Regions from separate parts of the Paracoccus sp. P2 genome, predicted to be linked through region 4. Evidence: riboswitches for the same ligand, from Rfam matches in the RefSeq annotation. Region 4 holds a riboswitch; each other region holds the start of a gene.
The links. Region 4 has a riboswitch for cobalamin ahead of ACDP63_RS08880 (ribonucleoside triphosphate reductase). Riboswitches for the same ligand answer to the same signal wherever they lie in the genome.
Positions count from the first base shown of each region.

Region 1 (4,935 bases), on a different contig from region 4:
GCAGCGCCGAGAACTCCCAGCTTTCGGGCACCGCGAGCAGCGGGCCGATCCGCGCCGGATCGAGGATCGAGACCATGCCAAGCCCCAGGTTGCGCACCCGTGCCGCCAGCCACAGCGCATGGATCGCCATGGCCGTCGATTGCCGCAGGGTCTGCGGCATGGTGGCGCGGCCAAGACCGTGGCCCTCGGAGGGGTCGATCTCGGTAAAGACGGCCAGCCAGACCGGGGCGCGGTCCAGCCCGGCCAGCTTCAGCGCATCGTATGCCTGCCGCTGCCGGCCCTGGTAGCGGGTGGCGGCCTGGGCATTGCAGCGCAGGAAATCGGCGCGGATCGCGGCGCGCAGATCGGGGCTTTCGACGCGGATCACCCGCCAGGGCCGGGCATTGCCGACCGAGGGCGACAGTTCCATCGCCGCGCGCAATTCCTCCAGCAGCGGTTCGGGGACCGGGGCGTCGCGGAAATGCCGCACGTCGCGGCGCCAGCGCAGGATGCGCTGCAAGGCGGCCTTGTCCTCGGCGCCGAACTCCATCACGGCGCCGCGCAGATCGCGCTGTCGGGCAGGCCCGCGGCCCCGGCGCGGATGCCCACCGGCCGGTCGGGCACGGTCAGCTCGACGGCAAGCGGCCAGCCGGAGACGGTCAGCGGGCGGTGGTCGTTCGAGTTCAGCTCGACCCGCAGCCGGTCTCCGGGCCCCAGCGCGTCGAGGTGATGGGCCGGGCCGTAGAGCCGGGCGATCTTGGCGCCGTTGAGGTAAAGATGCGCATGGCCCTCGCCCCGGCGGTCGGCCAGCCCGGCATGTTCGGGGGCAAAGCAGAAGCCCTCGGCCTTGATGAACAGGTTCCAGCCCGCGGTGCTGTCGGGCTCCAGCCGGGCCGCGGCGGTGGCGCTGCCGGCGGGCAGGTCGATGGGCGCGCCGTGGTCATGCGCCGCGGCTTGGGCGCCATGGCCATGCGCGCCGTGGTCGTGGCCGTCCAGCGTGATGCCGTTGGCGGCGGCGATGACGAAGCCCATGCCGCCGCCGAAGACCAGACCGATCAGCAGCATCGGGATCGAGCGATCCATGTCTTTTCCCCGTTTCATGGAACAGCCGGGCGCGGCAGGCACGCCCGGCCGGAAGGGTTGCGGCGCCGATCAGGCGGCCTGCGGCACCGGTGCGCCTTGGCCTTCGCGCTGCCAGAACCAGCCGGCCAGCAGGCCGAGCAGGGCCCAGGCCATCGCGCCCGCCCCCAGCGCCCGGCCGGCGAATTCCGCCGAAAGCTCGGGCGGGACCGGGCCGGCATAGCTGTCGGGCTGCGGCGCGCCGATCAGATGCGGCGCCAGGATCAGCACGATGGCCGCGCCCCAGGCCGCCCAGCCCTTGCCGAAGGCGACCAGCCACAGCGCGAGCCCGGTGGTGGCGGCGGTGCCCAGCCACCAGATCGCGCGGAGCTGCACATCGGCGGCGGCGACGCCCGGCACTTCCGGGGCCAGGCCGAAGGCGGGGGCGAGCTGCATGGTCAGATAGCCGGCCAGGCCCCAAAGCAGCCCCTGCCGCGCCGTGACCGCGTTGCCCCGCGATTCGGAAACCGCCATCAGCGCCACCAGCATCAGCCCGTAGCCGGCATAGACCATCATGGTGAACAGGACCGAAAGCAGGTTGCGGGTCCATTCGAAGGATCCCAGATCCTGATGCGCGCTGACGGCTTCGGCGCCGAAATGCGCCAGTTGGCCGGATTCATACAGTTCGGCATGCAGCAGCACGGGCTGCACGAACCAAAGCTGCAACAGGGCGGCAATCAGCCCCGTTGCAGCGCCAGCGATCAATCCGCTGGTCAGAATGCGCGAGAACATCAGTGGCAGGGGAAGCCGGTGGCGTGACGCACGTCATGGGCGGCGTCATGCAGGGTCTCGGCCTGCACCAGCCCGGACATGAAGATCAGCCCGAAGCCGATCGCGAAGGCGGCGATGGCGGGAAACAGCACCGAGGCGCGGCTGGCCCCTGCGGCGGTCATGGGTTTTGCGGTCATCTGCGACCCTTTCCTTATGTCGTCCAACCCGACGACGTTGCGGTTCCATGCATCGGCAGGTCTCCTGGCTTGCGGGTCACGGCAGACGCCCGCCTTCCCGGCCGGATGGCCAGTGGCGCGATGGGCGTCCGCTCTCCGCTTACAGTCGCGGGGGCGGCTGCGGATTTGGTCCTGGATGCCCAGGGCTGCACCGCATTCCCTTTTGGCCCCGGAAAGGGGCACCGATACACGCGCATGTTACCTGCGATGGCGCGGCGGCGGCAAGCGGAATCGGGGGGAAGCTGCGGCGGGGTCGGAGAGCGGGCGACGGGTCGGCGGGCGGCGCTGCCGCATGGGTATTTGGAGAACGAAGAAGATGGCGGGGGATCGGGCTGGCGGAATCGCCGGGTGGCGGGTAGGCCGTGCCAATCAGGGTTCCGGCGGCCAGTCCAGGTCGACCCAGACCAGCCGGTGCGCGGAAGCCGCCAGCGCGGCCTCGGCCAGCGGGCCCTCGGCCGGCCAGAACACGCCCGAGCCCAGCACGGCCAGCCCTTTCGCGGGCAGGACGTAATCCACGCGCAGGTTGCCCGGCGGCTTGTCGTCCGGCCAGTCGCCGGTGTCCAGCGCCGGGTCGCCCTTGTGGCCGTCGTTGACGCCGCCTTTGGCCGCGGTGCCGCCGGCGCTGCGAGGCAGGGGGTCGGTGACATGCGCCATGATCCGGGCCAGCGCCTCGGGCCGGCCCTCGCTGTCCAGGGGGTCGAGGTTCAGGTTGCCGGCCAGTACGAAGGGGCCGTCGGGCAGGTGATGCAGCCAGAAGGCCAGCTCGTCATGGTTGCGCCGGCCGTTCAGATCCTCGGGTCCGTCGAAGACCGGCGGCGTCGCGGACATGGCGAGCAGGTGCAGCGGCCGGCCGGCGACCGTGACCACCGCGTCCCAATGCGCGGTCGAGGACAGGCGGCGGATCGCCGCCGCTTCCTCGGGCAGCGGCGGCATCAGGTGGCCGGGCAGGTCGCGCCACAGGAAGGCCGTGTAATCCGTCACCGGCCCGATCGGGTGGCGCGACAGGATCGCCATGCCGCCCTGGCCGGAGAAGGTGCCGAAGCCCTGCGCATCGTCGGCGCTGCCCAGCCGCCCGTCTGCGTTCAGGTCCAGCCCTGTCGCCATGCCGGAATTCGGCCGGGTGGCGAAGCGGTGCGGATAGTCCAGCCCGGCCTCGGCCAGCCTTGCGGCAAAGGCGTCCAGCGCCCGGCCGTCGTGGTCCCAGTCGAAATGCGTCAGCAGCAGGATGTCGGGGCGGGTTTCCGCCAGCACCTGCACCACCGCCTCGATCTGAGCGTCCTTGCGGCCCAGGTCGCGCAACAAAAGCCCCGGCCCGTCGCGCGACAGGTCGGGGCTGTAGGTCGCGATCCGCAGCGGATCGGCATGGGCGGCCAGGCCCAGGATGGCAAGCAGGGCCGCCCCGGCCAGCGGCCTTACACCCAAGGCCGGCTCTGGGCCATCTGCGCCTCGTAGGCGTCGATGGCGGGGGCCTTTTCCATGGTCAGGCCGATGTCGTCCAGCCCGTTCAGCAGGCAATGGCGGCGGAACGGGTCCAGTTCGAAGGGGAAGCTCTGCCCGTCCGAGGTGGTCACGGTCAGGTTTTCCAGGTCCACGGTCATGCGGGCATTGGCGCCCTTTTTCGCGTCCTCCATCAGCACATCCACCACCTCTTGCGGCATGACGATAGGCAGGATGCCGTTCTTGAAGCAGTTGTTGTAGAAGATGTCGGCGAAGCTGGTGGAGATCACGCAGCGGATGCCGAAATCCAGCAGCGCCCAGGGCGCATGCTCGCGCGAGGAGCCGCAGCCGAAATTGTCGCCGGCGACGATGATCTGTGCCTCGCGGTAAGCCGGCTGGTTCAGCACGAAATCCGGGATCTCGTTGCCCTCGGCGTCATAGCGCATCTCGTCGAACAGGTTCTTGCCCAGACCCGAGCGGTGGATCGTCTTCAGGAACTGTTTCGGGATGATCATGTCGGTGTCGATATTGACCAGCGGCATGGGCGCCGCGATGCCGGTCAGGGTGGTGAACTTGTCCATGTCGTGATCCTCGCAGAATTGACTTGGGCCGCCGTGGCCCGTTAACCGAGACCCGTCCGGCGCCTTGCGGCATGGAAAGGGCTTCGCTGATGTTTTTCGGGTTTTCCAGCTTTGCGGCCCTGCGCGCCTGCATCGCGCGCGACTGGAGGCCGCAGATCGGAGACCCCGAGATCACCGGCTGGCTGACGGTGCTCTCGTATCTGATATGCTTCGTGCTGGCCGTCATGGTGCTGCGCCGCCGTCCGGCCGGCGCTGCGCGCGGGCTGTGGCTGACGACCGCCGGGCTGATGGCCTTCCTGGGGCTGAACAAGCAGCTTGACCTGCAGACCGCGCTGACGGCTGCCGGGCGCTGCATGGCGCGGGCGCAGGGCTGGTACGACGACCGCCATCTGGTGCAGCTGGCCTTCATCGCCGGGCTGGTGCTGGGCGTGGCGATCGCGCTGGCCTGGGCGACGAACACCCTGCGCGGGCGCATGCGCCGCAACGGCCTTGCCCTGGCGGGGCTGGCTTTGCTGTGCGGCTTCGTGCTGGTGCGCGCGGTGGGCTTTCATCATGTGGACAGGCTCCTCAGCCTGGACTTCGCGAAGCTCGGGCTCAATTTCTGGTTCGAGAACGCCGGGCTGGTGCTGATCGCGAACAACGCCCTGATGCTTCTGCGGCGGGGCCGCTAGGGGCCCCACCCGAAGCATCAGACGGTTTCCGCCAGCAGTTCGCGCACATCGGTCAGGTGGCCCTTGATGCCCGCCGCCGCCGCCATGACCGGCGACATCAGGTGGGTGCGGCCGCCGCGGCCCATGCGGCCCTCGAAATTGCGGTTCGAGGTCGCGGCGCAGCGTTCGCCGGGCGCCAGCTGGTCGGGGTTCATGCCCAGG
Region 1 is NZ_JBGOSN010000005.1:21,971-26,905, forward strand. It holds gene bluB (5,6-dimethylbenzimidazole synthase) at 1-529, opposite strand, end outside; gene ACDP63_RS04750 (hypothetical protein) at 529-1,062, opposite strand; gene ACDP63_RS04755 (CbtA family protein) at 1,132-1,830, opposite strand; gene ACDP63_RS04760 (CbtB domain-containing protein) at 1,830-2,006, opposite strand; cobalamin riboswitch at 2,043-2,247, opposite strand; gene ACDP63_RS04765 (endonuclease/exonuclease/phosphatase family protein) at 2,415-3,467, opposite strand; gene leuD (3-isopropylmalate dehydratase small subunit) at 3,458-4,063, opposite strand; gene ACDP63_RS04775 (hypothetical protein) at 4,153-4,734, shown strand; gene leuC (3-isopropylmalate dehydratase large subunit) at 4,752-4,935, opposite strand, start outside.
Region 1: another riboswitch for cobalamin. It lies ahead of ACDP63_RS04760 (CbtB domain-containing protein); the one in region 4 lies ahead of ACDP63_RS08880 (ribonucleoside triphosphate reductase).

Region 2 (4,935 bases), on a different contig from region 4:
CCACCTGCTGAAACTGCCCGGCCCGGCCGGCCAGGCAGGCGCCGTTCTGGTTTCCTCGGCCGCCTTCGCGCTGCTCCATGACAGCGGCGCGGCGGCCTTCGTCGCCGGGCTGGCCTTTGCCGCGGTCTACAAGCGCCGCGGCAGGTTGACCGACGCGGTATGGGCGCATGCGGCGGCGAACCTCGTGGTCTTCGCCGCCGCGGCGGCCAGCGGCAACTGGGCATTGATCTGAACACGGGCGCGACGACGGAAAAGCGACGCCCCAAGGGATCGGGGCGTCGCGGGCAGGCCGGGGGGTGTTGAGCGAACCCACCGAAGGCGGGCGACCCGCAGCCCGATCCCGGCCTATCCTGCGGCGAACTGGTTCATGGTATTGGCATGCCCGCCCGCCTTCAGCGCGCGTTCGCCCGCCACCATCTCCTTGAACGTGTCGCCCAGGTCCGAGCCGACCTCGTGCTGGTGCCTGACCGCCGAGATGCCGCGGCGGATCTCCTCGCGCTGCACGGTCTGCACATAGGCCAGCATCTTTTCCGCGCCGAAATTGCCGCGGCTGAGTTCGTCCACCGGCTTGGCGGTCAGGTGGAAGGTCGCAGCATGGTCAGGTTGCGGAACACGCCCGCGCGGGCCGATATGTCGGCCTGGAAGCGTTGCAGCCGGGCGTCGGCCTCGCGGTCCTGGCCGGTATCGTCGAAATCGGGCTTCATCAGCGCACTGCCGTCACGATGGTCGGCCTTGCCGATCCGGCCCTCGGCCAGCCATTGTGCCCGCAGCTGCTTGCGCAGGCTCAGCGTCCAGTTGAAGCCGGGCGCGTTGTTATGGGTCAGCTTGGCATCGGGCACCGCCTTGCGGATCTCGGCCACCATGCCGGCGATCTCGTCCACGTTGGGCGTATCGGTCTCGATCCACAACAGGTCGGCGCCGCCCAAGGTCAGCGAGGCGATGCAATCCTCGATCACGCGCCGGCGCCCCGTGCCCTCGCGGATCGGGTTTGCGTCCATGATCGGCTCCACCTTCAGCCATTTGATGTATTGCCGAAAAGGTCTTTCTGCTCATGATGCTTCCTTTCCGCATGATCGGTCCGGGAATCGGCAGGCGCGGCCGGCGGCAAGGCGGGGCATCCGGGGCAAGCGGCCCGCCAAAGGGAGCAAGCGTGCGGATGATGTCCATCGGGGCCCCTCAGTCCAGCGCGTTCAGCACGGCATAGGCCGGCAGGGTGATAAAATCGGGCAAGGTCTCGGCCGTCGCCGCCTCTCGCAGGATGCGCGCGGCCGCGGCGTAATGGCCGCGATGGAGCCCGTTCGGGCCCAGCCGGTCGAGGATGCGGACGATCTCGGCTTGCATCAGATCGCCCTGCCATGCGGCGCTCTCCAGCGCGACCGCGGCGCAGCCATTGCCACAGCTGGGCACGGCTGATCTCGGCGGTGGCGGCATCCTCCATCATGTTTCGGATCGGCACCGCACCGCGGCCCGACAGCCATTGCGCCAGGTATTCGACGCAGACCTGGATGTTCAGCCGCACGCCCGCCTCGGTGATCCGGCCCTGATGCGGGTTCAGCAGCATCGCGGGCTCGATATGGCTGAAGACATGGTCCCAGCAGCCCGATGATCTCGACCCGGCGATCCTCCAGCGCCGGCGGAACGAAGGCGGCCTGCCAGATGCCCTGCCGGATCTCGCGCGTTTGCGGCAGATAGTCGGGCAGATCGCGCCCGGTCGATGCGGTCCGGAACTGGCTCTATGCCCGGCGCAATTACGTCGATAGGCTGGACCGCGCGGCCGAGAAACTGGCCGAGGCGCTGGCGCGGCACCGCAACGAGCCACATATGGCGCTGACCGGCCGGCTGGCCGCGCATGGCATCGCGGTGCGCATCCTGCCCGCCCCGGTCAGGGGCGAGCTGATGCTGTCCGAACTGCTGGGGCAGTCCAGCCGCCGGTTCCAGATCGGCGCGCTACGACGTGGAACTGCTGGGCCACCGCTTCGGTGCCAGTTTCGAGCAGACCGCGCATCGTATGTCCACGCTGCAACGCCCCGAGGCGCGCGGCATCCCGTTCTTCTTCGTGCGGCGGGACCGGGCCGGGGGCAGCCGTGGCGCGGCAGCGGCAAGCCGGCCGGCCATGCTGCCGCTTGCCAGCGCCCGCGCCAGAAGCTAGGGAAGGCGCGTCGGTTTCCGCAAGGAATTGAAAGGGAATCCGCCGGGGCGCCCGCAGGCGTCCCGAACCGGAACTGCCCCCGCAACTGTAGGCGGCGAGCAGGATGCGAGAATGCCACTGTGGCTCCGCGCCATGGGAAGGCCGCATCCCTGCCGTGACCCGCCAGTCAGGAGACCTGCCGACGACGTTTGACCAATCCGAGCGGGTCGGCTCGGGAGGGGTTGCGACCGGCATTCGCCCGGTCTCCATCCGCTCATCCGGCCTGTTCATGATGTAGCGGAAGGAAACATCATGCCAAGGCTCACCACGGCGATGATCGCCACGTTCACCCTGGCGCCGATGGCGGCGTTCGGGGCCACCGAATACCCGCTGACGCTGACCAGCTGCGGCCACGAAGTCACTTTCGACAAGGCGCCCGAAAGCGTCGTCAGCGTCGGGCAAAGCACGACCGAGATCCTCTACATGCTGGGGCTGGCCGACAAGGTGGCGGGCACGGCGCTGTGGATCAACCCCGTCCTGCCCGAATTTGCCGAGGCGGATGCCGGGGTCGAGCGGCTGGCCGACAACGCCCCCAGCTTCGAAAGCGTGCTGGCCAAGAAGCCTGGGCTGGTGGTCACGGCCTATGAATGGATGATCGGCCCGCAGGGCGTGGTCGGCACACGCGAGATGTTCGACGACGCGCAGATCCCCAGCTGGATCATGCCCACCGAATGCGTCGGCAAGGACAATACGCAAAGCATGGACGGCGCGCGCTCGGTCCTGTTCGACACCGCGCTGCTCTACCAGGGCATCGAGGAACTGGCGGCGATCTTCGACGTGCAGGATCGCGGGGCCGCGGTGATCGCCGACCTGAAGGCACGCGAGGCGGCGGCGGTCGAGCGGGCGCAGGCGCTGGACCTGCCCGAAACGGTGTCGGGCCTGTTCTGGTATTCCTCGGCCGAGATCGAGATCGACCCCTATGTCGCGGGTGCCAATGGCGTGCCGGGCTGGATGATGTCCAAGCTGGGGGTCAGGAACGTCGTCGCCTCGGCCGAGGAATGGCCGACCGTGGGCTGGGAAACCATCAGCAAGGCCAATCCCAGCTTCATCGTTGCCGCCGAGATGAACCGGCGCCGCTTTCCGGCCGACGACATCGCCGTCAAGCGGGATTTCCTGACCTCGGACCCGGTGACGAGCGAGATGGGGGCGGTAAAGAACGACCGCATCCTGACCATGCCGGCCAATGCGATGGACCCCTCGGTGCGCGCGATCTATGCGCTGGAATCGCTGGCTGACTCGCTGGCCGGGTTCGACCTGAAATGAGGGCGCGCGCCGCGACCCGCAGCACGGGGCGCAATCGGGGCTGGCTGTGGCTGGCCCCCGCCGTGCTGGTCGCGGCGCTGCTCTTCGGAACGGCGGTGGGCGAGACGCGCATTCCGCTGGCCACCGTCATCGAGGTGCTGGCGGTCAAGGCCGGGCTTGGCTCGGCCGCGCTCGATCCGATCGACGCCAGCGTGATCTGGCATTACCGGCTGTCGCGGGCGGTGGTCGCGGCCTGCGGTGGCGCAAGCCTGGCGCTGTCGGGGCTGATCCTGCAGGCGCTGCTGCGCAACCCGCTGGCCGAGCCCTATCTGCTGGGGATTTCGGCCGGGGCCTCGACCGGGGCGGTCACGGTCGCGGTGGCGGGGATCGGCGCGGGGCTGCTCAGCATGTCGGCGGGCGCCTTTGCCGGGGCGCTGACCGCCTTCGCGCTGGTGGCGGCGCTGGCGCGCGCCGCCGGCGGCGGGACCGGGATGCGCGGCGCCGGGGTCATCATCCTGGCGGGCATCGCCGGCTCGCAGATGTTCAACGCGCTGACCGCGCTGATCATCGCGCAATCGGCCAGCGCCGAGCAGGCGCGCGGCATCATGTTCTGGCTGCTGGGCAACCTGTCCGGCGTGCGCTGGCCCGACAGCTGGGTCGCGGTCCCGATGGCGGCGCTGGCGCTGGGGGTGGCGCTGTGGCATGCGCGCGCGCTCGACGCCTTTGCCTTCGGCGCGGAAAGCGCCGCGTCGCTGGGCATCGACCTGCGGCGCACGCAGGTGCTGCTGATCGGAACGGCCTCGCTGGCGACGGCGATCATGGTCTCGATCGCCGGGGCCATCGGCTTCGTCGGGCTGGTGGTGCCGCATGCGATGCGCATCCTCGTCGGGCCGCGCCATGCCAGGCTGGTCCCGGCGACGGCGCTGGCGGGGGCGGTGTTCCTGGTGCTGTCCGACGTCGTCTCGCGCATCGTCATTCCCGGCCAGGTGCTGCCCATCGGCGTCATCACCGCGCTGGTCGGCGCGCCCGCCTTTGCCGTGGTCATGATCCGGGGAAGGCAACGATGACGCCCATCCTGGAAGCCGTCGGCGCCAGCCATGCCGTGCGCGGCCGCGAGATCCTGTCCGACATCAGCCTGCGCCTGCATCCGGGCGAGACCCTGGGCCTGATCGGGCCGAACGGATCGGGCAAGTCGACGCTGATGGGGATGATGGCGGGCCTGCTGCGCCCCAGCCGCGGAGAGATCCGGCTGGAAGGCCGTCCCATGGCCCGGCTGGGCCGGCGGCAGATCGCGCGGCGGCTGGCGCTGGTCGCGCAATCGGCCGAGACGGCCGAACGGATCACCGTGCGCGATGCGGTGGAGTTGGGCCGCACGCCCTGGCTTGGCCCGCTGCGGCCATGGGGTGCCCAGGACGACGACGCCGTCGCGGCGGCCCTCGATGCCGTGGACATGGCGCATATGGCGGGGCGCGACTGGGCCTCGCTGTCGGGGGGCGAGCGCCAGC
Region 2 is NZ_JBGOSN010000002.1:6,885-11,819, forward strand. It holds gene xrtE (exosortase E/protease, VPEID-CTERM system) at 1-232, shown strand, start outside; gene ACDP63_RS01215 (hypothetical protein) at 346-564, opposite strand; gene ACDP63_RS01220 (hypothetical protein) at 576-998, opposite strand; gene ACDP63_RS01225 (hypothetical protein) at 1,177-1,407, opposite strand; partial or broken gene ACDP63_RS01230 (hypothetical protein) at 1,430-1,561, opposite strand; gene ACDP63_RS01235 (short-chain fatty acyl-CoA regulator family protein) at 1,955-2,149, shown strand; cobalamin riboswitch at 2,144-2,347, shown strand; gene ACDP63_RS01240 (ABC transporter substrate-binding protein) at 2,441-3,451, shown strand; gene ACDP63_RS01245 (FecCD family ABC transporter permease) at 3,448-4,497, shown strand; gene ACDP63_RS01250 (ABC transporter ATP-binding protein) at 4,494-4,935, shown strand, end outside.
Region 2: another riboswitch for cobalamin. It lies ahead of ACDP63_RS01240 (ABC transporter substrate-binding protein); the one in region 4 lies ahead of ACDP63_RS08880 (ribonucleoside triphosphate reductase).

Region 3 (4,935 bases), on a different contig from region 4:
AGCCGATGTAATAGCCATGCACAGCCTCGTCGCGGATGATGAGGCGGATCAGGTCGGCGGTATTGGTCAGCTTGGCGCGGCTCGACCAGTACATCGGCAGGTAGAAGCCGGAATAGAACAGGAAGCTTTCCAGGAACACGCTGGCGATCTTGCGCTTCAGAGGGTCCGAGCCGGCCTGGTATTCCTCCAGCACCAGCCGCGCCTTCTGCTGCAGATGCGGGTTTTCCTCGGCCCAGCGAAAGGCCGCGTCCACCTCGGGCGTCAGGCACAGCGTCGAGAAGATCGAGGAATAGGACCGCGCATGCACCGCCTCCATGAAGGCGATGTTGGACAGCACCGCCTCCTCATGCGGGGTCAGCGCATCGGGCATCATCGCCGGTGCGCCCAGGGTGTTCTGGATCGTGTCCAGAAGCGTCAGCCCGGTAAAGACGCGGATGGTCAATTCGCGCTCCTCGGGGCGCAGCGTGGCCCAGCTCTGCACGTCATTGGACAGCGGCACCTTCTCGGGCAGCCAGAAGTTCACCGTCAGCCGGTTCCAGACCTCCAGATCCTTCTCGTCCTCCAGCCGGTTCCAGTTGATCGCCCGCAGGGGCGTCCGCTGCGCATGGTCCTTCATCCGAAGAGCCTTTCTTTCTTGTCCAAATATCCTCGGGGGTGCGGGGGCAGACAGCCCCCGCCTCAAAGCGTGCAGGAGACGCAGCCCTGCACCTCGGTGCCTTCCAGCGCGGTCTGGCGCAGCCGGATGTAATAGATCGTCTTGATGCCTTTCTTCCAGGCATGGATCTGGGCGCGGTTGATGTCGCGCGTGGTGGCCTCGGCCGGGAAGAACAGCGTCAGCGACAGGCCCTGGTCGACATGCTCGGTCGCCGCCGCATAGGTGTCGATGATCGCCTCGGGGCCGATCTCGTAGGCGTCGCGGTAATAGTCCAGGTTGTCGTTGTCCATGAAGGGCGCGGGGTAATAGACCCGGCCGATCTTGCCTTCCTTGCGGATCTCGATCCTGGCGACGATGGGGTGGATCGAGCTGGTCGAGTTGTTGATGTAGCTGATCGAGCCCGTCGGCGGCACCGCCTGCAGGTTACGGTTGTAAAGCCCGTGCCGCATCACCGATTCCCGCAGCATGGCCCAATCCTCGCGGGTGGGCAGGCTGATGCCCGCGAAGACCCGCGCAACCTCGGGCAGCGAGGGCAGCCAGTCGCGCGTGACGTATTTGTCGAAGAACGAGCCGTCGGCATATTTCGACGTCTCGAAATCCTTGAAGGTCCGGCCCTTTTCCTGCGCAAGCCCGTTCGAGGCGCGGATGGCGTGATAGGCGACGGCGGCGAAATAGACGCTGGTGAACTCGATCCCCTCGGGGCTGCCGTAATGGATGCGCTCGCGCGCCAGGAAGCCGTGCAGGTTCATCTGGCCCAGGCCCACGGCATGCGCCTCGTCATTGCCGCGCCGGATCGAGGGCACGGCCTCGATCGCCGACATTTCCGACACCGCGGTCAGCGCCCGGATCGCCATCTCGACGGTCGCGCCGAAATCCGGCCCGTCCATGGTCGCGGCGATGTTCAGCGAGCCGAGATTGCATGAAATATCAGTGCCTAAATGGGAATAGCTCAGATCTTCGTTGAACGTGCTCGCCTCGTTCACCTGCAGGATCTCGCTGCACAGGTTCGACATGCTGATGCGGCCGGCGACCGGGTTGGCGCGGTTCACCGTGTCCTCGAACATGATATAGGGATAGCCGCTCTCGAACTGGATCTCGGCCAGGGTCTGGAAGAAGGCGCGGGCATTGATCTTCTTCTTCCTGATGCGCTTGTCGTCGACCATCTCGGCATATTTCTCGGTCACGGAAATCTCCGAGAAGGGCAGGCCGTAGACCCGCTCCACGTCATGGGGCGAGAACAGATACATGTCCTCGTTGCGCTTGGCGAGCTCGAAGGTCACGTCGGGGATGACCACGCCGAGCGACAGCGTCTTGATGCGGATCTTCTCGTCGGCATTCTCGCGCTTGGTGTCGAGGAAGCGCAGGATGTCGGGGTGATGCGCGTTCAGGTAGACCGCCCCCGCGCCCTGCCGCGCGCCCAGCTGGTTGGCATAGGAAAAGCTGTCCTCCAGCAGTTTCATTACCGGGATGACGCCCGAGGACTGGTTCTCGATCCCCTTGATCGGCGCGCCGGCCTCGCGCAGGTTGGTCAGCATCAGGGCGACGCCGCCGCCGCGCTTGGAAAGCTGCAGCGCCGAATTGATGCCGCGGCCGATGCTCTCCATGTTGTCCTCCAGCCGCAAGAGGAAGCACGAGATCAGCTCGCCCCGCGACTTCTTGCCGGCGTTCAGGAAGGTCGGCGTCGCCGGCTGGAAGCGGCCCGACAGGATTTCCTCCATGAAGCGCATGGCGAGATCCTGGTCGCCGCGCGCCAAGGCCAGCGCGACCATGACCACCCGGTCCTCGTAGCGTTCCAGATAGCGCCGCCCGTCGCGGGTCTTCAGCGTGTAGCTGGTATAATACTTGAAGGCGCCCAGGAAGGTCGGAAAGCGGAACTTCCGCGCATAGGCCGCGTCCCAGATCCGGTGCAGGAACTCGCGCGGATACTGCTCCAAGACTTCGGCCTCGTAATAGCCCTCGTCCACCAGATAGCCCAGCTTCTCGTCCAGCGAGTGGAAGAAGACGGTGTTCTGGTTGACATGCTGCAGGAAATACTGCCGCGCGGCCTTGCGATCCGCGTCGAAGCGGATGCGGCCCTCGCCGTCGTAAAGGTTCAGCATCGCGTTCAGCGCGTGATAGTCCAGCTCGGCCTTTACGCCATCGTCAAGCATTCCGTCCCCCAGAATTTCTCAAGCCCCGCCCGGACGCGGGAAAGATCATTGTCGTCGCCCGCCAGCTCGAAGCGGTAAAGCACGGGCACGTTGCATTTTGCGGCGATCACCCTGGCCGACAGGGCGAAGGCGGTGCCGAAATTGCGGTTGCCGCTGCCGATCACGCCGCGCAGCAGGCCGCGGCGGGCGGGATCGTTCAGAAAACGGATCACCTGTTTCGGCACCGCGCCGCGTCCCTCGCCATCGGCATAGGTCGGGCAGATCAGCACATAGGGCGCCGCGGGCTGCGGCAGCGCGTCGCGCGGCGAGACCGGAATGCGCCCGGCCGCCAGCCCCAGCCGCGCGACGAAGCGCGCGGTGTTCCCCGAGGCCGAGGAATAATAGACCAGCCCGCCCATGGCGCCGGTCAGGACAGCCGGCCGATCATGTCGGGCCGGAAGCCCGCCCAATGCGCATCGCCGGCGACGACCACCGGGGCCTGACGATAGCCCAGCGAGGCGACCAGCTCCATCGCCGCCTCGTCCTCGGTCAGGTCGACCAGCCGATAAGCCAGGCCGCGCGCGTCGAGCGCCCGCGTGGTGGCGGTGCATTGCACGCAGGCGGGCTTGGAGTAAACGGTGATGGGCATGGCCCGGCTCCTTCTGTTCTGTCGGCAAGAGGGGGCCGGGCCGATGGACATGCCACCGGACCCTGTTCCAGCCCCGCGCCCGCCGCACGGTTTCGTTCTTTCGCGCCATGGCAGGTCTTCTGACTTGCGGGTCTCGGCTCGGCCGGCCTTCCCGGAGCCTGGGCTCCAGTGGCATTCCAGCGTCGCTCGCCGCTTACAGCTGCGGGGGCAGTGCCGGCTTTTCACCGGCTTCCCTTTTCATCCCCGAGTCGGCCCCAGGGCAACCATGACCCCCGCAGTTAGCCACGGGTCACAGGCCGGGTCAATCCAGATTTAGTGGGCGATGGCACTGTTCTTGGAACATCTGGTGGGCCGCCGGGATCGCGGGCAGGGGCTGGATATGCTGCCGGCGGCGGTGATGACGGGCCATGGCGCGGGCGCAGCACCCGGCAGACTGTTGGATTATGGCAACAGGCGAGGTTGCGGAGCCGGGAAATGACGCTGCGTCGTTTGACAAGGTATGACAATTTGTCCTCTTGCGTTGATCAAGCGCAGCCGGACCGCGGTTTCACCCCGCTTTCCGCTGCGCGAACGCGCAAGCCATTGATGAGCCAGCACCTTCCTGTCGTTTCCGCCTTGAGGCGGTTGCGACTCATCTTTCGTGCCGGGATCAACCCATGAACAAAACCCATCCCAAACCGCCTGCCTCGGGGTCAGCCGCGCAATTGCTGCCGACCCTGGGCTTGCTGCCCGTGCTGGCCATCTCGGCCGGCGTGGCCGGCCCCGCCCAGGCGCAGGATACCGTTACCCTGGACACGGTGGTCATCCGCCGCCAGCAGGGCAACGAGGCCGAGACCAGCTACAAGGTCACCGAGAGCGCCTCGGACAAGGCCACCGCGCCGCTGCTCGACACGCCCAAGACCGTGACCGTCGTCACCGCGCGCCAGATCGAGGAGCGCGGCCAGACCTCGGTCGCGGACGTGCTGCGCACCACGCCGGGCGTCACCCTGGGCGCGGGCGAGGGCGGCGTGCCGCAGGGCGTGCGCCCCTATATCCGCGGCTTCGAGGCCAGCCAGGACATGCTGGTCGACGGCATGCGCAACGCCTCGCGCACGCAATACGAGGCCTTCAACCTGGAATCGATCGAGATCAGCAAGGGTCCGGGCGGCGTCTATTCCGGCGCCGGTTCGACCGGCGGCACCATCAGCCTGAACAGCAAGACCCCGCAGTCGGGCGCCTTTGACGAGGTGGCGCTGTCCTATGGCACCGGCAACTATGTCCGCGGCACGCTGGATTCGAACCGTGAATTCGGCGCGATCGGCCTGCGCCTGAACCTGATGGGGCAGCACGTCGACGATCTGGGCGGGCGCGACGGCGTCGAGTCCCGGCGCTTCGGCGTGGCGCCCAGCATCAGCTATCGCCTGACCGACGACAGCAAGATCACCGCCGGGCTGTATTACTACAAGGACGAGGATACGCCCGATTACGGCGTGCCGATGTCCAATGCGAGCACGCCGGCGGCA
Region 3 is NZ_JBGOSN010000001.1:188,686-193,620, forward strand. It holds gene nrdF (class 1b ribonucleoside-diphosphate reductase subunit beta) at 1-616, opposite strand, end outside; gene nrdE (class 1b ribonucleoside-diphosphate reductase subunit alpha) at 679-2,805, opposite strand; gene nrdI (class Ib ribonucleoside-diphosphate reductase assembly flavoprotein NrdI) at 2,787-3,203, opposite strand; gene nrdH (glutaredoxin-like protein NrdH) at 3,212-3,433, opposite strand; cobalamin riboswitch at 3,525-3,716, opposite strand; gene ACDP63_RS00910 (TonB-dependent receptor) at 4,090-4,935, shown strand, end outside.
Region 3: another riboswitch for cobalamin. It lies ahead of nrdH (glutaredoxin-like protein NrdH); the one in region 4 lies ahead of ACDP63_RS08880 (ribonucleoside triphosphate reductase).

Region 4 (4,935 bases):
AGGTCCCGGACCGCCCGCATCGCCTGGGGCAGGCCGCGCTGAAGCGTCGGTTCCCCGCCCGAGAACACCACGCCGTCGAGCAGGCTGCGCCGTCCCGCCAGAAAGCCCAGGATCTCTTGCCAATCCAGCGCCCCCTCGGCCTCGGGCGGGATGAGATGCGGGTTGTGGCAATAGGGGCAGTCCCAGGGACAGCCCTGCAGGAAAAGGGTGGCGACCAGCTCGCCCGGCCAGTCGCAGCTGGAGAGGCGCTGCAGGCCGCCGATGCGGATCTCAGCCAAGATCGGCCTGCCGCTCGCTGAAATACAGCCGCTCGCGGAATTCGCCCTTCTTGCCGCGGTTGAACGAGGATACCGGGCGGTGATAGCCCATCACCCGCGTCCAGATCTCGCAGGGCTGGCGTTCCTCATCCGCCAGCAGGATCTCTTCCGGTCCGGTTTTCCGGTCGTCGAACATGGTCTTTTCCTTTCTCAATGCGCGGCCGATTGCCGCTTTTTCGCGATAAGCTCTTCGTCGCAGCGCGGGCAGAACGCGTGTTCGCCCGCGATATGGCCATGCCTGGGGCAGACCGAGAATGTCGGCGTGACGGTGATGTAGGGCAGGCCGAAGTTCTCCAGTGCCCGGCGCACCAGCTTGCGGCAGGCCTCGGCCGAGGACAGCTGCGTGCCCATGTAGAGATGCAAGACCGTGCCGCCGGTGTATTTGCGCTGCAGCGCCTCTTGCCGTTCCAGCGCCTCGAACGGGTCGTCGGTAAAGCCGACCGGAAGCTGGCTCGAGTTTGTGTAGTAAGGCTCGTGTTCGGTGCCGGCCTGGAGAATGCCGGGGAAACGCTTGCGGTCCTCCTTGGCGAAGCGATAGGTGGTGCCCTCTGCCGGCGTCGCCTCCAAGTTATAGAGATGTCCGGTCTGTTCCTGGAAGGCGGTGATGCGCGCCCGCAGATGGTCGAGCAGCCGCAGCGCGAAGCCATGGCCCCAGCTCGTGGTGATGTCATGTGCATCGTCGGTGAAGTTGCGGATCATCTCGTTGATGCCGTTCACGCCCAGGGTCGAAAAATGGTTGCGCAGCGTGCCCAGGTAGCGCCGGCTATAGGGAAACAGCCCGTCGTCCATCAGCCGCTGGATCACCCGGCGCTTGATCTCCAGGCTGTCGCGGCCCAGGTCGAGCAATTCGTCCAGGCGACGCCGGAGCCCGGCCTCGTTGCCCTTGTGCAGATGGCCCAGCCGCGCGCAGTTGACGGTGACGACGCCCAGCGAGCCGGTCTGCTCGGCGCTGCCGAACAGGCCGTTGCCGCGTTTCAGCAGCTCGGTCAGGTCCAGTTGCAGCCGGCAGCACATGGACCGCACCATGTTCGGCTTGAGGTCCGAGTTCAGGAAGTTCTGGAAATAGGGCAGGCCGTATTTCGCCGTCATCGCGAACAGCAGCTTGGCGTTCTCGCTGTCCCAGGGAAAGTCCGGCGTGATGTTGTAGGTCGGGATCGGAAAGGTGAAGACCCGGCCCTTTTCGTCGCCGCGCGTCATCACCTCGATATAGGCGCGGTTGATCATGTCCATCTCGGCCTGCAAGGCGCCATAGGTGAAATTCATTGGCTGACCGCCGATCACGGGCACCTGGTCGCGCAGATCCTCGGGGCAGACCCAGTCGAAGGTCAGGTTGGTGAACGGGGTCTGCGTGCCCCAGCGCGAGGGGACGTTGAGGTTGAAGATCAGCTCCTGCATGGCCTGCCGCACCTCGGCATAGCCCAAGCCATCCTTGCGGATGAAGGGGGCCATATAGGTGTCGAAGGAACTGAAGGCCTGCGCGCCGGCCCATTCGTTTTGCAGCGTTCCCAGGAAGTTCACGATCTGGCCGATGGCGCTGGACAGGCGTTTCGGCGGCCCGGCCTCGACCTTGCCGGGGACGCCGTTGAAGCCCTCGGTCAGCAAGGTGCGCAGCGACCAGCCGGCGCAATAGCCGGCCAGCATGTCGAGGTCGTGGATATGCAGGTCGCCCCGGCGGTGCGCCTCGCCCACGGCAAGCGGATAGACATGCGACAGCCAGTAGTTGGCCACCACCTTGCCCGAGACGTTCAGGATCAGCCCGCCGAGCGAATAGTCCTGGTTGGCGTTGGCATTCACCCGCCAATCGGCACGGTCCAAGTATTCGTTGACCGACGAGGCGACATCGACGGCGACATCCCTTGCCGGCGCGGCGGGCGGGGGCGTAAGCGGCGCCGGCATCAACGCGCCCTCCCTTGCCTGCGGCTTGCTGCCGCCCTTGCGGTGCTGCGGACGGCGACGCCGGCCTCGGCAGGTCTGGTGGTGAAGAATGGCCGCATCTGTTCCCCGTGCTGCTGTGGGCGGGGCAGGCCAGGACGCATGGAGCCCTGCGGCGACAAGGCCGCATTGCCAGGCGCACCGCCGGGACACCCCGCCCGTGGTTCATCGTCATCGTCACGGCAGGTCTCCTGGCTCGCAGGTCGCGGCCCTTGCCGGCCTTCCCAATGCCGTGCGGCACCAGTGGCGTGATCCGGCGCAGGCTCGCTGCTTACAGTTGCGGGGGCAGCGCCGGCCTTGCTCCGAAAGGCGCACCGGCTTCCCTCTTCGCTTTCGGGCCGGATCGACCCGAAAGAACCGTGATGCCTACATATAGGGATTAAGGCGCCGTATCCGTCAAGATGTTGTATTGACCTGCGACACTTTGTCCAAGAGAGGAAGTCAGACCGCTCACAACAACGGGTGCAGCGGACCTGAAGCAGGCCGATACGGTTTTGTACATGCAAATTTTCTGCTTGTGGTAGAGCGTCGTACAATTCGGAACCGGCCAGTCCAGGCCCGATGGATCAGCAGGCTCTTAGAGAAGATGAATGCCCCGATCCTTGTCGGGGCATTCGTTCGCATCAGAAGGTCATCTTCAGGCCGATACCCAGCTCGCGTGGCTCGACCACGGTGGCCTCGAAGCCGCCGATCGAGCGGCTGGCCCGCAGATAGGTCACCGAGCGGTCGTCGAACAGGTTGTTGACATAGGCGAAGGCCTGCAGGTTCTCGCGCGGTTGCCAGGTCAGCCGGGCATTGGCCACGGTATAGGAATCGACCCAGGTGTCGCGGTCCTCGTTGTCGTCGGAATAATAGCCGTCGGTATGGCGCAGCTGGCCGCTGAGCCGCCATTCCGGGGTGATGTCCCAATCGGCCGCCAGCGAAAGCGTATAGTCCGGGGACCGGCCGAAGCGATGGCCCTGGTAATCCGCCGCCGCGCTGGTGAAGCGGCTGATCTCGGTATGCAACAGGCCCAGCCCCGCCTTGACCCGCAGATTGTCGCGCAGCAGATAGTCCATCCCCAGTTCCAGGCCATAGGACTTGGCGCGCTCGGCATTGACGGTGATCGAACTGCCGATGTTCTCGGGCAGGCTGGTCACGACATAGCGCTGCGCATCATGGAGCTGGGTGTAGAACAGGTTGCCGGTCAGTTCCAGCCGGTCGTCGAGCAACCGGGTGCGGCCGAAGATCTCGTAGTTCCACGAGGTCTCGGCGTCGAAGGGCACGTATTCCCCGCTGGTCAGGTTCAGCGTCACCCCGCCTGGGTTGTAACCCTTGCTGATCATGGCGCCGATGCGGGTCGATGCGTCCAGGTCATAGGCCAGCGCGATCCTGGGCAGCCAGGCGTCGAAGCTTTCGTCGTAATCCAGCACGTTCGGGGTAAAGCTCGACACGCCGCGCCGGGTGATGTCGTCGCGCTGATAGCGCAGCCCGCCGGTCAGGCTCCAGCGGTCGGCAAGGCGCCAGGTGGTTTCGGCGAATATCCCCAGGCTGTCCTTGCGGTCGTCATAGGTGGTGGTGCCGCGGTAATCCAGAAGCTCGTCCGAATCGGTGCGCGAGACGAACAGTCCCGCTACGCCGCTGAACTGGTCTTCGGGCGTCCCGAAGGTTACGCGCGTCTCGTTCGAGGTCACGTCCTGATCCAGGATCGCTGTGCCCGCGCTGACCGGCTCGGTCGAGCGTTTGACCCAGATGTCGGAATATTGCAGCTGGTTGAACAACGTCCAGCCATTGCCGAATTCATAGCTGACATCAAGGATGGTGGTGTTCGTGCGCAGCCGCCAGCTGGGATTCGAGGCGGTGGCGCTTTCCAGATCCTCATAGGGCTCGGTCGCGGCTTCCCAGTTCGGCCGGTTGGTCAGGCTGTGCGAGAAGGTCAGCTTGCCCTCGAGCCCCGGGATCTCCTGCGGCTGCCACAGCAGCTTGGCGCGGATGGTGCGGGATTCATGGTCCTGGTCGGTCGAGCCGACGGCGAAATCCGGGTTGGTATAGTCGATGTAATTGTCGCGCGCCCAGTAGTCGACGGCGATGCGCCCGGCCAGATCCTCGGACAAGGGCCCCGAGGCCATCAGGCTGGCGCGGCGGCGGTTGTGGCTGCCATATTCCAGCTGCGCGGCGCCCTCGGGCTGGAAAGTCGGATCCTTGGTCTTGACGATGATCGCCCCGGCGATCGAGTTCGCGCCTTGGGTCGCGGTCTGCGGGCCGCGAAAGACCTCGATCGACTCGACGTCCCAAAGCGCCTGGCTGCCCCAGACGATCTCGTTATAGCCCAGGTAATGCCCGTCCAGATTGAAGGCCAGCCGCGGGGCCGTGCCGCCGAAGAAGGCCACCGCGCCGGAATTCGGACCCTCGCTGTCCTGCCCGCGGATGGTGGGGGCGCCGCCTTGGCCGCCCGAGGCGACATAGGTCACGTTGGCGATGCCCGTCGCCGCATCGGCGGTGCTGTCCTGCCCGCCGCTCTCCTCAAGGTCGCGCGTGGTCAGGACGGCCACCGAAGAGGCGGTATCCTTGATGCTGCGCGCCTGCTTTTCGCCGGTCAGGACGATTTCGTCCAGCCGCACCGCCTCGGCCATGCCCTGATTGTCCTGAGCCAGCGCGGGGGCCGTGGCCAATGCCAGCATGGCGACCGTGCCAAGCAGCACCGGGA
Region 4 is NZ_JBGOSN010000010.1:91,313-96,247, forward strand. It holds gene ACDP63_RS08870 (anaerobic ribonucleoside-triphosphate reductase activating protein) at 1-278, opposite strand, end outside; gene nrdD (anaerobic ribonucleoside-triphosphate reductase) at 271-453, opposite strand; gene ACDP63_RS08880 (ribonucleoside triphosphate reductase) at 468-2,213, opposite strand; cobalamin riboswitch at 2,413-2,626, opposite strand; gene ACDP63_RS08885 (TonB-dependent receptor) at 2,873-4,935, opposite strand, start outside.